DNA from 2 places in the Candidatus Enterococcus palustris genome. Region 2 is predicted to be linked to the other one. Evidence: predicted binding sites of a transcription regulator. Region 2 holds the regulator's gene; the other holds the start of a gene.

Region 1 (7,727 bases), 500 kb from region 2:
CGTCCTTTTCTCTGCCAAATACTGATCAATGCTCTTTTAAAAAAACTCATATTGCTTCCTCCAATTTTTACTCTTGTTGTTTGTAAGCAAATGTATCTTAACAATTTTATGGTCAGATTATGGTTAGATTTTTTGTATAAGACTCTATAGAAAAAATGTTGATCAAAAAATAGAATACTTAGCTGACAACTCAGCCTGATTTGATCGATTAAAAGATGATTTGAAGTACTATACATCAAATAAAAAAGCTAATTAACTAGCCGATCGGCTAGTTAATTAGCTTTTACACGATTCACTTTTTCCTTTACCTTTTATAATAATAAAGAATAAATTTAGGTATCAATTATTTATCGGTGCTTTCTCTTTTCGAATTTAGAGATTGTTCCCATACACATTAAAATTATGATCAATAGGATTCCGTTGTATTTCAAGCTTCTATCTAAGAACTCACCAGTTCGCGGTAAATTAGCTTTCTTAGATGACACAGTTGTGTTTGTTGACTTGCCTGATTCTTTTGATTGCTCAGGTTCTGTGCGTCCTATTTTTCCATGTGATTCATCGGGTTCAATGGACTCTGTTGATTCTGAATGTTTTTCTGAGTCTTCCGGCTCTTTTGGCGTTATTGGTGTCTCCGATTCTGTTGGTTCTTCTGGTTCTATTGGTTCTGTTGGTTCTTCCAAATCATATAGGTAGATAACCGTTTGTTCCTCCAATGCAAACGTTCCTAGTGCATTAGCTGGTGTGTGGACGACACGATATCCATTGATCAGTTGCGCACTTGTTTCATAATTACTTCCAGGCACACCACTCATTCTAGATTCTCCAGCTAATTGACGGCCTTCAAGATCTTGATGTTTCACCACAACTGTCCCTTGTTCCTCGTCTCTAATTGTTTCATATAAATAGAGAACCTCTTGTGCTTCTTCTTGAAAAACACCTTTATGATTTAGTGGCATTTCGATTAATCTATAGTTTATTCAATAGCTATCCCATAAATAAAAAACAGTAAACTCACATATATCTATACAATAAATAGGATAAAACAATCATTCCGCTGATAATCAAGGCACTTACAATCACGTGTCTTCTTTTTTTCATCATAACTATAGCAATAAATTCTCTTAAAAAAGCGTTAGGTAAAAAATAAAAAGCAGTTTTTGCACCGATTCCATCGGCTTTTAAATGTGCCATTCGAGCAAATATCCCAGCACGAAACAAGTGATAATTATTCGTTGAAAAAATAGCTTGGTACTCTTTATTGTCAGAATGCTGATCCATAATTTTTTTAGAAAAAGTCATATTCTCTAACGTATTTCTTGATTCTGTTTCAACCAAAATGTCTGCTTCCGGAATTCCTTTTTCGATTGCAAAAAGTTTCATGGCTTCGCTTTCCGGCAAGGATTCATCAGTACCTTGTCCTCCAGACATCAATAAAAGCGGTGCCTTAGAAGTTTGTTTTAACTGTTCATGATAGAATTGGATTGCTTTTTCAATTCTTTTACCTAATAGAGGGGGAACTTGATTTCCATTAATTAAGCCAGAGCCTAATACGATAATATAATCTTGCTGATACTTAGGCTGATTGTATTGATAAAGAATAGAAATTGTTAAAAAATTATATAGGACGATAAAAAAATAGCCAATCACTAACAGCACGCTACTAAATAACGCTGCTCCCCAAAGTGGAAGTGACAATGAAAAATAAGAATAAAAACCTAAAAGTGCTGTTAGGCCCACTGCTAATAGAAAAGTCAATAAATTGGAAAGAGAATGGCTTTCTTTTTTAAACACAACCATTGCATTCCAATATAAAAAAGTAATCAGTCCATAACTGCCAAAAAATAGTAGCATTGTAAGTCCAGTCACCACAATTTCTAAAAGAAATAATAGCAATTGATCTCTAGTTTCAAGATATACAATCAACATAAGAATTCCTAAACTAAGTAAAAATAAATTAAATAATAATCCATTGATCAGTAAACGCTTTTCTAAAGAATAAACGAGCAAAAAGAGTCCTAAAAAAGCGAGTGGTATAAGAAAATAATATGTACCTATCATTACCTCTAGAAGAAATGTGTATATAAAAAAATAAGTACCTGTCCAGATAAAAAATAACGGACTAAAGAAAGCTTTTTTGTTTTTTTTAGCCCTCATTCCCAGTCCCAGTAAACTAATCAGGTAAACAACGATACAGTAATAATCTATTTGATTCAATTTTTTCTCCCCTTTTTATAGTAAATTTGAACGAATTCTATTCCTCATTTTCTACATTTTATTATAGCCAATTACGGATACATTTCAAAGAAAAGTCTATAAAATGACATTAATCCTTAAGTATGAGGATGGAACAACAAGCCCCTAACTTCTTTTTATCAGCGTCTATTTAAATTCTAAAAGGCTGGGATATAACTCTAAAAGTTATTCCCCAGCCCTTTATTTTTTAGTAAAGATTTTCGATCAAAAAAGTGATTCTTATTTATTATAGATCTTTGGACCTTTACGCATATTTTTACGGTCATTTTTAGGCGTCTCCATTTGTTTTGAGCGACCGCCGCCTTGTTTTTTCTTGATTAATTCTAACATTTTTTTCTTTGTATCCATTTTACACCGTCCTTGTTAGCAAAGTAACTGACTCGATATGAGTTGTTTGCGGGAAGTTATCCACTGGTTGAACTTCTTTGACCTCAAAGCCACCTTCAACAAGTAATGCAAGATCACGTGCTAATGTTGCCGGATTACAACTTACATACACAATACGATTTGGTTTCGTTTCGATCAAGGTCTCTACTAAACTTGCTTCTAATCCTTTACGCGGTGGATCAACAATCACAACATCTGGTTTGATGTCATTTTCGATCATTCTTGGCAATGTTTCTTCAGCTAAACCTGCGGTAAAGGTTGCATTCGTAATATTGTTCAACTTCGCATTGCTCTCAGCATTCTTGACTGCTTCTTCAATAACTTCTACACCATAGACATGCTTAGCATCTTTAGCAAGGGTTAAGCCAATCGTACCGATTCCACAATAAGCATCTACAACGATTTCTTCACCAGTTAACGCTGCATATTCTTTAACTTTATTGTACATTACTTCTGTTTGTTGTGGATTTACTTGATAGAATGAACGTGACGAGATTTCAAATTTCAAATCAAAAATCGTATCGATCATTTTGTCTTCACCATGTAAAAGAATCGTTTCATCTCCAAAGATCACATTCGTCTTTTTCGAATTGACATTTTGAACAATGCTGACAACTTCCGGCAATGCTTCTAAAATATCAGGAATGATTTTACTTGTCGGGAATAATTTTGGTGTTCTCGTAATTAGAACAATCATCATTTCACCAGTATGGTAACCACGACGAACAACAATATGACGTAAGTTTCCAGTGTTATCTGATTCATTGTAAGGTTTGATACTGTAACGTCTCATGATATCACGGATTATGATAACTGCTTCATCGATTTTTGGATCTTGAATATAGAAATGTTCTAATGGAATTAGATCATGGCTATTTTTTCTGAAAAAACCAGTTTGTAATTTGTTATCGATTTTTCTCACTGGAATTTGAGCTTTATTGCGGTATCCCCATGGATTGTTCATACCTAATGTATCTAAAACAGGAACATCTGGCAATTTTGCAACACGTTGCATTACATTTTTTACTTGGTCGGTTTTAAACGTCAATTGAGCACCATACGCTAAATGCTGTAATGGACTGATTCCAACTTTAGTAAAATTGGCATCTTTGACTGGTACACGGTCTTCGCTTGATTTTAGAATCGTTACAACTTTTCCATAACCAAAACTTTTACCGACTTTCAGTACTTTGATTTCCATTTTTTCACCTGGTAAAGCATTTTCTATAAAAAGCGGGTAGCCATCAACTTTGGCAACACCCATTCCTTCATGTGTCAGATCAATAATATCAACTTCGATTGTTTCATTTTTGTTCACGGGAAAATTATTCATAAGTCGCTCCTTCTTTAATGCACTTCTCTCATTCTAATGAAAAAATGCTAGAAAAGCAATAGAGAGATTGTTTCTAGGCTAAAAGAAGTAAAAATTAATCTTTCTATTTAATCAATTTCCGCTAGTTTATTTTCAATCAACTGGATCACTTGTTTTTTTGCTTCTTCATTTTCAATAAAATCATACTTGTCACCATCGATTTGAATTTTGGGACTTTCGTTGTATTCTTCAAACCATTTTTCATAACGACGATTCAATTCTTTATAATAATCGTACAATGCTGGGTCTTGTTCCACTTGCTCATAAGGACGTCCTCGTCTTTGAATGCGCTCTAACATTTTAGGAAAAGATATTTTAATGTGTACTAGTAAATCTGGACGTTTTTTATTCGCTGCATAAGGTAATTCTTCCAGCATATTTTCTAATAAAGAATCGTACACTTTTACTTCTGTCTCATTCGCTCTGCCTAAATCCGCATTTAAATGAAATAATAACGAATCTTCATATATTGAGCGATCTAATACATTATTTTCATGAGAAAGTGCTTGCTTAATACTATCAAATCGTTTGTTCAAAAAGTAAATTTGTAATAAAAAGGCATATTTTTTTGGATCTGCATAAAATAAAGGCAAGACTTCATTGTCATCAACTGATTCATAAAATGCATCTGATCCTAAGTGCTCTGAAATAATTTCTGTTAAACTTGATTTTCCTGCTCCAATTGTTCCTGCTAAAACGATCACTGCCATCGAACTCCCTACCTATTAATGATTATTTTTTTTTATTTTTAACCAATGGATCATACCGTAAATAGAATTGACTGTATACAGACAATACATGACGAACAACGCATAATCACCACCAGCATGCGTTCCTGCTCTAAACCACAATACTATAGAAAATAAATTTCCTAATAACCAAAAAACAAATTGTGACTGATATCTTTTGATCATCAACAACATGGCTGTTGCCGATACACTAAACGTTACGGCATCAAGCATTTGTTGAGCATCATTAACAAATCCCAAAATAAAATAAGCAACAACACCAATCCCAAACCAAACTAGTCCTGCATATAGCCATTGAATACCTTTCAGTATTTTTACCTCTGTTACATTTCCAGATCCATCCGTACTAACTTTTAGCCAAGTATATAGACCTGTAATATCCATTACAATATAGAAGCTTTGAAGGAGAACCTCAGCGTAGACACGTGTTTTAAACCCAAAATATCCTATGATTATTGCGCTTATAAATCCGAATATATAATTGCTAGCCTTTCCTTGGGCAATTAAGTTAACACAGATAATACCTGATAAACCGCCCACTAATGTAATCCAACTAGATGGATTACAAACAAAAGCAAATAATTGTACAAAAATCATCATAAATAAAAAAAGATAATTCTTTCTTTGCCAACCTTTAAAATCATTTATAACAAAATTTGACCCCATATCAAACAAACCTTTCACTTACCATATTTATCATTTTCTGCAGAGATGACGACTTATCTAATTTACCTTTGATTCAATCATAAGTCAATGAGAACTCTTCTCAATTATTGATTATGAGACTTTTTTTATACAAGATATTGTGTTTTTTAATTTTCAGAATCTATATATTGTATATAGATTGTTTTTTCATTCTTCCATTCATCTAGAAGGAAAAAAAAAAGTACCTAAGACAAACATGTCTTAGGTACTTTTTGTTGTTTTGAACAATCAACCAATTTTCCCATTATTATCAATGTCTTCATCAGTTAAACGTTCAACTTCTTTTACAAACTCTTTACTTGTTTCAAGATATTCATCTTCATCATCTGATTCACCATCATAATCATCCAAAACCGATCCCATGATCGCATTAGATGGAATCGCATCTGCATTGGCAAACATTTCAATATGCTGGTGCAAATTTGTGAATTCCATCGGTGCATCACCACCATACTCACCATCCAAGTTGATCATCATACGGCTATTTGGTTCAAGTGTTTCAGCGTGTAAATGACTGGTTTTTGTATAGATCAAACGATTATCTTCTATATGTTTACCACCATTGAGCATTAATGCTGCTAAATGTAAAATCTCAAAAACATTGGCTGTTTTCACAATTATTAGAGAAAACTTGCCATCATCTAGCTTTGCATCAGGTGCAATCTTTTCAAAACCACCCACAGAATTAGTCAATCCTAAGAAAAACATCGAAGCATTACCTTCGTAAACACCTTCATCATATTCCATTCGCATTTTGATTGGTTTCACTCTTGGCAGCATTTCTGCTCCTTTTGCTAAATAAGCGAGATAACCAAAGATGCTCTTTAATTCTGAAGGAACTTCATAGGTCAGTTCAGTTAAATGACCACCAGCTGCAATATTGATGAAATAACTATCTTTTGCTTTACCAATGTCCATTTTGACTGTTTGATTTTTTTTGATGACTTCTGCTGCTTTAACGATATTATCTCTAGGAATTTTTAAGGCTCTTGCATAATCATTGGTTGTTCCAGCAGGAATAATCGCCATAGACGGTCGTTTATCTAAAGGAGCAATACCATTTACGACTTCATTGATCGTTCCGTCGCCACCTGCTGCAACAATTAAGTCAAAACCTAATTCTGCAACACGGCGCGCTTCATTTTTCGCGGAATTTTCTTCTGGAGTTGTAGCAAAAGCACTCGTTTCATATCCACATTCTTCCACTATGGAAAGAATATCAGCTAGATTTTTTTTGACTAGCTCTTTACCTGAGGTTGGATTATAAATCACTCTTGCTTTTTTCATAATCATCTGCTGCTTTCTAGCGTTTTGCCAATTCTTCTTGTAACAGTTTATTTACAACACCTGGGTTGGCTTGGCCTTTCGTTGCTTTCATGATTTGACCTACTAAAAAGCCAACAGCACGGTCTTTTCCGTTTTTAAAGTCATCTACAGATTGTTGGTTATTATCCAACACTTCATTGATGATTGGTAGTAATTGTGATGGATCTGATAGTTGAACTAAACCTTTTGCTTCAACAACTTCTTTGGCATCTCCACCATTTTCAATTAATTCTTTAAAAACTTTTTTAGCGATTTTAGAACTGATTGTACCGTCTTCGATTAATGTGATCATACCTGCTAAGTTTTTAGGTGTTAATTTTGTATCTGGTAACTCGATTTTCTCACTATTCAAGTAAGCCGAAACTTCACCCATCAACCAGTTAGATACTTGTTTGGCATCTGCGCCTTCATTTAATGCAGCTTCAAAGAAATCAGACATTTCTTTTGTTAACGTTAAAACCATTGCATCGTATTCTGGTAAGCCTAGTTCTTTGATGTAGCGAGCACGACGAGAAGCCGGCATTTCAGGTAAACTGTGACGAACACGCTCGATCCACTCATCATCGATTGCAAAACGAGGCACATCAGGTTCTGGGAAGTAACGGTAGTCGCTTGAACCTTCTTTAACACGCATCAACAATGTTTTGTTGGTTGTTTCATCAAAACGGCGTGTTTCTTGTTGGATTTCTCCACCAGATAATAACACTTTCGCTTGACGTTTTTCTTCAAATGCAAGACCTTTTTTAACAAAACTCATTGAGTTCAAGTTTTTAAGCTCTGCTTTTGTTCCGAATTCTTCTTGACCATACGGACGTAAAGAAATGTTGGCATCACAACGCATTGAGCCTTCTTCCATTTTTACATCTGAAACGCCTGTAAATAGGATGATTGAACGGATTGCTTCTAAATAAGCATAGGCTTCTTCTGGTGAACGC
Region 2 (7,727 bases):
TATTGATTAAAAATTCATAGGTTTGCCCCTTTCTTAGATTTGAGGTTAGGTGGGAACTTTTTTCGAGACGAAAACTACTTCTCTTTCGCCGTTCTCTAAGTACTGTTCATCATCTGCTCTGGACTTTAATTCTTTAAGTTCTAACTCTTAGACAGTGATGAGATCGAATCGAGGTGGGGTGATTCAGTATTAAGGTTACTTCTCTCTCTTCGTTCGCCAAGTACTGTTCATCATCTACTCTGTCCTTTGGCCAGTCGTAGTGATTCACAGCAAAAAACCTTCCGCCAAAACTCAGCGGAAGGTCATAAATAAGCGCACAAAAAAAAGCCTGCATGATCTAGTCGTTGAGTTTTGGCACTATACAACGTAAAAAGCAGAGCTTTTAGCTACCTTATGAAAAGCCTTGTAATCGACAATCCCTGTTCTACCCATTGGCATCTCTCGATGTTTTTGGGCAGTAGCCTGTGTTTGTATAGGAGCCTCACCTAACAAATCTATTTAGTTGTCTTACAGGTGACACTATACCATCGTTATAAAACAAATGTCAACATTTTTTTATTTATTTCAAAAAAATATTTCTAATTTAAGAATAAAAAACAAACTACCGACGTTACAAAAAGAACGTCGGTCAACTTATACTTATTACATTTTCTCAACTTTGATGACTGCATTTCCAGCTACTTGAGGTGGGATCGACATCGTCATTGCAGGTAATCCAACTAATGTAAATTGAATTTTATCTCCTTTTTTCAACTCATTGCTTGTGATTCCATCCGCGAATTGATCTTTTGATACATTCAGAATAACACCATCATTTTTCATCATACCAATAATTTTTTCAGGATCTTCGATTGCCTCAACTTCCTTTAAAACTAAACGGGTCGAGTGGTCTACAGTTTCATTTTCTTTTGCGTCCTCACCTAAAACTGCTGTAAATATTGATTTTGCTTGTTCATTGTCATTTGATGTTTCATCCGTAGCTTTATTTTGCTTACTACTCATAGCTGTTTCTTCACTTCCCTTTGGCGAATTTTGCTTATTTTTTGCACATGCACCTAAAGAAACCAACGTTAAAATTGTTAGTATTGTTAGTACTCTTTTCTTCATAAGGATCTCCTCCAATACTGATACTTTATTATAAGATATGCTACTACTTTCAGTCCATTACCACCCTCCCCTTAAAAAAAGAAAAAAAGCAGGGAGGAAACTCTAAGAGTCACATCCCTGCCTTATATCAGCGGGCGCAAAAGCACCTCAACCATTTCTACGATCATTACCTGACATCGTTATCTCTTGCGCTAAATAACGAATACGTTCCATGATTCGACGGGCCTTCAACGGCTCTTGTTCACCACGCTGCGTCACAGATAAATGTTTTTCTAGGTCTTTTAAATCAAGGTTTGAAGAAAAAAATGTCACTAATTGTTCTTGCATTCGATATTGTAAAATAACGCTCAGCACGTCATCTCGAATCCAAGAAGTCATTGATTCTGCACCAAGATCATCGATCATTAAAACCGGTGATTTTTTGACTGCATCCAATTTAGGACCGACCATATCTTTACCGATTGCCTGTTTCATTTCGACTGTAAAAGTTGGAAAATGAACAATTGTTGTAACAAAACCACGTTCGGCTAAGCTGTTAGCAATTGCACCTAGCAAAAAGGATTTACCAACCCCAAAGGTTCCTTGCAAATAAAGCCCTTTGTGAAATTCTTTTGGATTAGACGTATACTCGTTTAAAAATTTCATTGTTTCTGCCATCGCTTGAGCACGCCCTTGCGATGCTGTATCAAATCTACCTAAGCTTGCTTCTCGTACATCTTTTGGCATATCCATTGCACGAACTCTTTTACGAATCTCGTCTTCTTTTTGCTTAGCGATCAGCGCTTCTGTCGGCACGTAGGTGACATCAATATAATGGAAATTTAAGGTTAGTTTAGGTTCGTATCCAGGGGCGATCATTGTTGGGTCATTCAACTGATACTTGCGTTTTTCTTGAACAAATTCATATAATTTTGAATAACTCTTCCGGATATCATCATCTGTTAATCGGTCACGATTTTCCTGAATAAACGTTTGGACATCCGTATCTTTCAAGACAACCTCAACTAGCTCATTGTATCGCTCATTCATATCTCTGCTTTGAATGATTTTTGACATTTCTTTCCCTACATCTTCCATTAATTGCCACCTCCTTTACTCAAGAAATCTTGAATTTCTTTATCTAGCCTTGCTTGTTCCTCTTTTGATAATTTTTGTTCTTCTACTGGATTTTCTACCCAATCTGGTAACGTCTCTTGACGAATCGGCCGATTATTTTGACCATAACGTTGTCTTGTTTGTTTTTGTTCTTTGCCTTTTTTAGCGATTTCACGTACATGTTCAATGGCCTTTTCTGGTGAGAAAATACCACTTTGCGCCCATTCGTTGGCAATTCGATTCACGTAATCAGCTTTCAGTGTAGGCTGTTTTTGGATATTGTAGACGTAATTGATTAAAACATTGATCACACTGTTAGGCAAACCAGACTTACTCACTAAATATTTGACTAGCGAACGTTCTTGGGGCGTTGTGTACCCACCACGTTCGTTTTTTAAAGCTTCCAAATAATTTAGAGGGAAATTTTTTTCACTATCCATGATCATTTGAATATCTTGTGTCGAAAAACCGTTCATTTTTAATGAATTATAACGGTACGTTTGTTGATCTTCAGCAGATAAATCAACAGAATCATTTTTTTGAAACTCACTAGGTTTTTGTTTTTTATCTGGGTCATAAGTTCGATAGACTGCTCTTTCAAAGTCTTTGATATCAATCTTGCTTGTGTAATAGTCAAATGACTTAGAGCAAAAATCGATCATATCCAATTCAGTGATTCCAAATAGATTGTGAAAAACAAAGACTTCTTCTTTGAATCCATTACTATTATCCGGCAACTTAATTCCTAATTTTTCGATTCCTTGAAGAAAGTACGACCAGTCAAAACTTTCATTAACTGCACTTACTGTTTGTGCAGGGCGTGGATCGATAAAAGATTGCTCCATTCTGCTTAACTGTTCACTATGAGATAGAATTTGCTCCTCTTTGAAAACATAAGCATCTTTAAATCCAACTGAAACTTCCGCATAACTAGTTAAGTTTACAAATGTTGGTTGAAACCGTTCAAATAATTTGTCTAATTTTCTTTGTCCCACACTATTCAAGAGTGTCAACGACAGAACTTCATCTTTAAAAAAACGTTCAGCAGTTTCAGGGTGATTTAAACGATACATGAAATGCACACCTAACTCAGAATCGTTTTTTGCAAAAGTCGACAACAGTCCGATCCCTTCTAGCTTTTTTCGGGCTGTTTCGATTTGTTTTATACTCATATCCATCATCGTAATCAAATCAGCATGAAAAAGTGATTCACTAGTACCTTTCCCTTCCACTTCCGATAAAAGTGTCAAATATAAACTGAACGCTTCGGCACCAATAATCGGCTGATATAAAAGCGTCAATATCATTTGTTCTTGATTGGATAATGGATAAGGTACGGCTACTTGAAAAATACTTTTAGGATGGACTTCTTTCCAACTGTCTTTCAAGGAAAGACCTCCTTATTCATTGGTTGTATCTGAATTTGAAGATTTTGCTTTATCCACGATACCTTGCAGTTCTTTTAAGAAGACACTCATATCTTTAAATTGACGATATACACTAGCGAATCGAATATACGCAATTTCATCTAAATTGACTAAATCTTCCATAACATACTCACCAACTAAAGTAGTTGAAACTTCATTTTCACCCAAACTACGAACACGGTTTTCAACATTATCAACGATTTGTTCCATTTGTTCCATGGCCACTGGACGTTTTTCCGCAGACCGAATCAACCCACGTAAAATTTTCTCTCTATTAAATTCTTCCCGATCACCATTTTTCTTGATAACAAGTAGTGGAGCTGCTTCGATTCGCTCGAATGTTGTAAATCGGTAATTACAATTTTCGCATTCTCTACGACGACGAATTGCACGCCCATCATCTGCTTGACGGCTATCAATTACACGGGAATTATTATGATGACATCTTGGACAACGCATAGTATTCACCTCATTTTATCTTATGCTATCTATTTATAAAGTTTCGTTTTAATTTACTCTCCATATTATAACATGAAATGCTTCAGAAACCAGACATTAACTGTTACTTCTTAACCATTTTTTTTAGTTTATTCAGATTTCATTTAATAACAATTTTCTAGATTCAAAAAATAACTGAGTAAGATAACAGGCTAAATGTCTTGTCTTGCTCAATTACTCTCTTGTTAAAGTTCTGTTTTGTCTCTCATTCCGCACTCCATATTCTTCTGAGCCATATAGCTCCAAACTCGATTTAGAGATAATAGAACGATTGCCTATGAACTATAAAATAGAAAGTAAAGAAACACAATACATTTATCTCGATTTGCTAAATCGTTTCTGGGAATTGCAGGATATGACAAGGTATAAACCGACTCCATATTAATTGTTGATGTAGGCTATAAAATAAACTGAAAATAGTTCATTATAAAAATTAGCCAATATACATAGTTATGTTTGATTTAAACTCGATTAAATTTTTTCAATTAGTTAAATTAACCATTCTTTAATCGCGTCAATCCTAATCTATTCCTCATGATTTATCACACTTATCAGACCAACATATCCACCTAAATTAACGCTACTTCTTTTTTCTTTCTATTCTCCATTCCCTTTTTGTTTTTTACATTTCTGTTGTTCAAAAAAGAGAATACAGATTTCAAGATATCGATTATGTTTACCGACACAATATCGTTATTTTAAATTAGATTTTACAATCAGCTTCAAAGTAGGTTGAAATTTATCAAAAACAAAAAAGATGTATAATCAGCAGTTATACATCCTAAACTTTTTTCAATTCATCATAAAATTTAAATTTCTGAAAAAACAATTATGCATCTTTGTTATACTATAAGAAATTATTTTCTAATACCCAGTCCTTCACTATTTTTTCTGTTTCTTGAATGCTTTTTTGATTATCAAATATTATATCAGCTTTTTCTTTTTTCTTTTCAATTGACAATTGACTATTTACTCGTTGATTCGCTTCAGTTTCAGTTAAATTATCTCGTTTCATCAAACGAATCATCTGAGTTTTTTCAGGTACATAGACAACGGCTACTTTGTCAACAAACGCATCATACCCACCTTCGTATAATAAAGGTATATCCACAACAATCAGCGAAGTTTCATTTTTTTTGGCTGCAATCTGAGATAAAATAGCCTCTTTGAGAAATGGGGATAATAATTCATTTAATTGTGTTCTTTTTTTTTCATCTGAAAAAACAATGTCTCCAAGTTTTTTTCGATCTAATGATCCATCTGAGTATAATACCTCTGAACCAAAAGTAATTGCTATTTTTGTTAATGCCGGAGTTCCTATTTCAACAATTTCCCGAGCGATCACATCGGCATCTACCACAGGAAATCCTAATCCTTTAAATACGTTAACAACCGTACTTTTCCCAGTTGCGATTCCACCAGTCAAACCTAAGACCATTCCCATTGATCAATTCCTCGCTTTCAATGTCTGGCACTTCGGACAAAAATGGGTCCCTCGTTGAGCGACTTTTATTTTCTTAATTGGTGTTGCACATCTTGGACAAGGTTTTTCCGTCTGACCATAGACATTTAATGAGATTTGAAAAGTCCCAGCTTCCCCCAGTGCATTTAAATAACTGCGAATTGTTGTTCCGCCGGCTTCAACAGCACGTCCAAGAACATCAATGATTGCATGATATAGCCTTTCGACTTCTTTAGGTTTTAAAGTATCAGCTGGCTGTTCTGGATGAATTTTCGCTTCCCACAATGCTTCATCTACATAGATATTACCTAGTCCTGTCACTAAACGCTGATCTAATAACAGTGGTTTGATTGCTTTGTGGTGTCTTTTTAACCCAGTATGAAATTCTGATAGTTTAAACGATGCTGGTATCGGTTCAGGACCTAGCGCTAAAATCCCCTTGTATTTTTCTCCTTGATCTTTCGCCACTAACACCATCCGTCCAAATTTCCGAACGTCAAGATATCGTAATTCTGTTCCATCCGTAAAGGTGAAAATCACGTGAGTATGTTTAGTACGTTCTTCTTCCGGATCATGGGTTTCGTATTTTCCTTCCATTCTCAGATGGGATATCATATCGTAATTGGTTAATTTAAAAATCAAAAACTTCCCTCGACGTTCCATTTTTTCGATTTTTTGACCAATCAACTGCTGTGCAAAAATGTCTGTTTCTGGTGATTCAATGATTCTCGGCCACAAAATCGTGACTTCTTCAATCGTTTTCCCTACAACTAATTTTTCTAATCCTTTTCTGACTGTTTCAACTTCTGGTAATTCAGGCAACTTTCATCTCTCCTTAGAAGAAAAAGACCGAAACGAACAAATCAAAGATTTAAAAATCTTTTTTTGTTTGGTCAGTCTTTTTCAATTATTTTAATTAATTATTTTGCTTCATACCATGTCTTGCCCCAACTGCTGTCTGTTAACAGCGGTACATGCAGAGCCACAGCATTCTCCATCACATCTTTAACTAATGTATTTAGTTGTTCTAATTCAGATTCAGGCGCTTCAAAAACAAGTTCATCATGTACTTGTAACAACATCGTCGCCTGCATGTTTTCTTCTTTCAATCGCTGTTCCATATTGATCATTGCGATTTTCAAAATATCCGCAGCACTTCCTTGAATAGGTGTATTGATCGCCGTTCGCTCTGCAAACGACCGCAAATTGAAATTACGAGAGTTGATATCTGGTAAGTAACGGCGGCGATTATAAAGCGTTTCTACAAAGCCTTTGTCTTTTGCATCGCGTACGATATCTTCCATATATTTTTTAACTCCTGGGTATTTTTCAAAATAGGTATCAATATATTCTTGCGCTTGTTTTCTAGTAATCCCTAAATTTTGAGACAAACCATAATCACTGATACCATAGACGATCCCAAAGTTGACAGCTTTCGCCTGACGACGCATATTCGGCGTCACATCTTCTGGTTTTTCAATGCCAAATACACGCATTGCTGTACTAGAGTGAATATCTTGTCCTTCAATAAAGGCTTCCTTTAAATGCTGATCATCTGAAATATGTGCTAAAACACGTAGTTCAATTTGAGAATAATCGGATGAAAAAATCATCCAATCGTTTTCTCTAGGCACAAAGGCTTGACGAATTTTTCGACCCTCATCTAAACGAATAGGAATATTTTGTAGGTTAGGATCAACAGAACTTAAACGACCAGTTTGTGTCAATGTTTGAACATAGCGTGTATGAATTTTATCATCTGGCTGAATCACTTTTAGTAATCCTTCTACATATGTTGATTGGATCTTGGCAATTTGACGATAAATCAAAATGTCTTCAACAATCGGCGCCTGTTCTTTTAATTGCTCTAATACATCAACAGCTGTTGAATAGCCTGTCTTTGTCTTTTTTATTACAGGTAGGCCCATTTTTTCAAATAAAATCACCCCTAATTGTTTCGGTGAATTTAGATTGAATTCTTCGCCTGCTTCTGCATAAATTTTTTGTTCGATTTCACGAAGTCGATCTGAAAATTCGATACGCATTTCTTTCAATCGATTTGCATCTACACGAATTCCTGTAATTTCCATATCACCTAAGATTTTCGAAAGAGGCAATTCCATCTTATAGAATAAGTC

What was found. The regulator NrdR, encoded in region 2, represses ribonucleotide reductase genes. The targets are predictions, from matches to a motif close to ACACNATATATNGTGT.
Region 1: pnuC (nicotinamide riboside transporter PnuC) is a predicted target of NrdR. The motif match lies at 5,555-5,570, and genes of this name have one in related genera.

What each region holds. Positions count from the first base shown of each region.
Region 1 covers NZ_CP147244.1:3,638,841-3,646,567, reverse strand. Annotated here, with positions in the region: gene A5821_RS16995 (ABC transporter permease) at 1-50, opposite strand, end outside; gene A5821_RS16990 (MucBP domain-containing protein) at 348-956, opposite strand; gene A5821_RS16985 (YdcF family protein) at 1,012-2,154, opposite strand; gene A5821_RS16980 (hypothetical protein) at 2,473-2,601, opposite strand; gene rlmD (23S rRNA (uracil(1939)-C(5))-methyltransferase RlmD) at 2,603-3,973, opposite strand; gene A5821_RS16970 (deoxynucleoside kinase) at 4,081-4,722, opposite strand; gene pnuC (nicotinamide riboside transporter PnuC) at 4,738-5,427, opposite strand; gene A5821_RS16960 (diacylglycerol kinase) at 5,695-6,753, opposite strand; gene gatB (Asp-tRNA(Asn)/Glu-tRNA(Gln) amidotransferase subunit GatB) at 6,770-7,727, opposite strand, start outside.
Region 2 covers NZ_CP147244.1:376,393-384,119, reverse strand. Annotated here, with positions in the region: M-box (ykoK) riboswitch at 330-500, opposite strand; gene A5821_RS01755 (hypothetical protein) at 643-1,107, opposite strand; gene dnaI (primosomal protein DnaI) at 1,255-2,184, opposite strand; gene A5821_RS01745 (replication initiation and membrane attachment family protein) at 2,184-3,590, opposite strand; gene nrdR (transcriptional regulator NrdR) at 3,603-4,088, opposite strand; gene coaE (dephospho-CoA kinase) at 4,975-5,571, opposite strand; gene mutM (DNA-formamidopyrimidine glycosylase) at 5,575-6,411, opposite strand; gene polA (DNA polymerase I) at 6,510-7,727, opposite strand, start outside.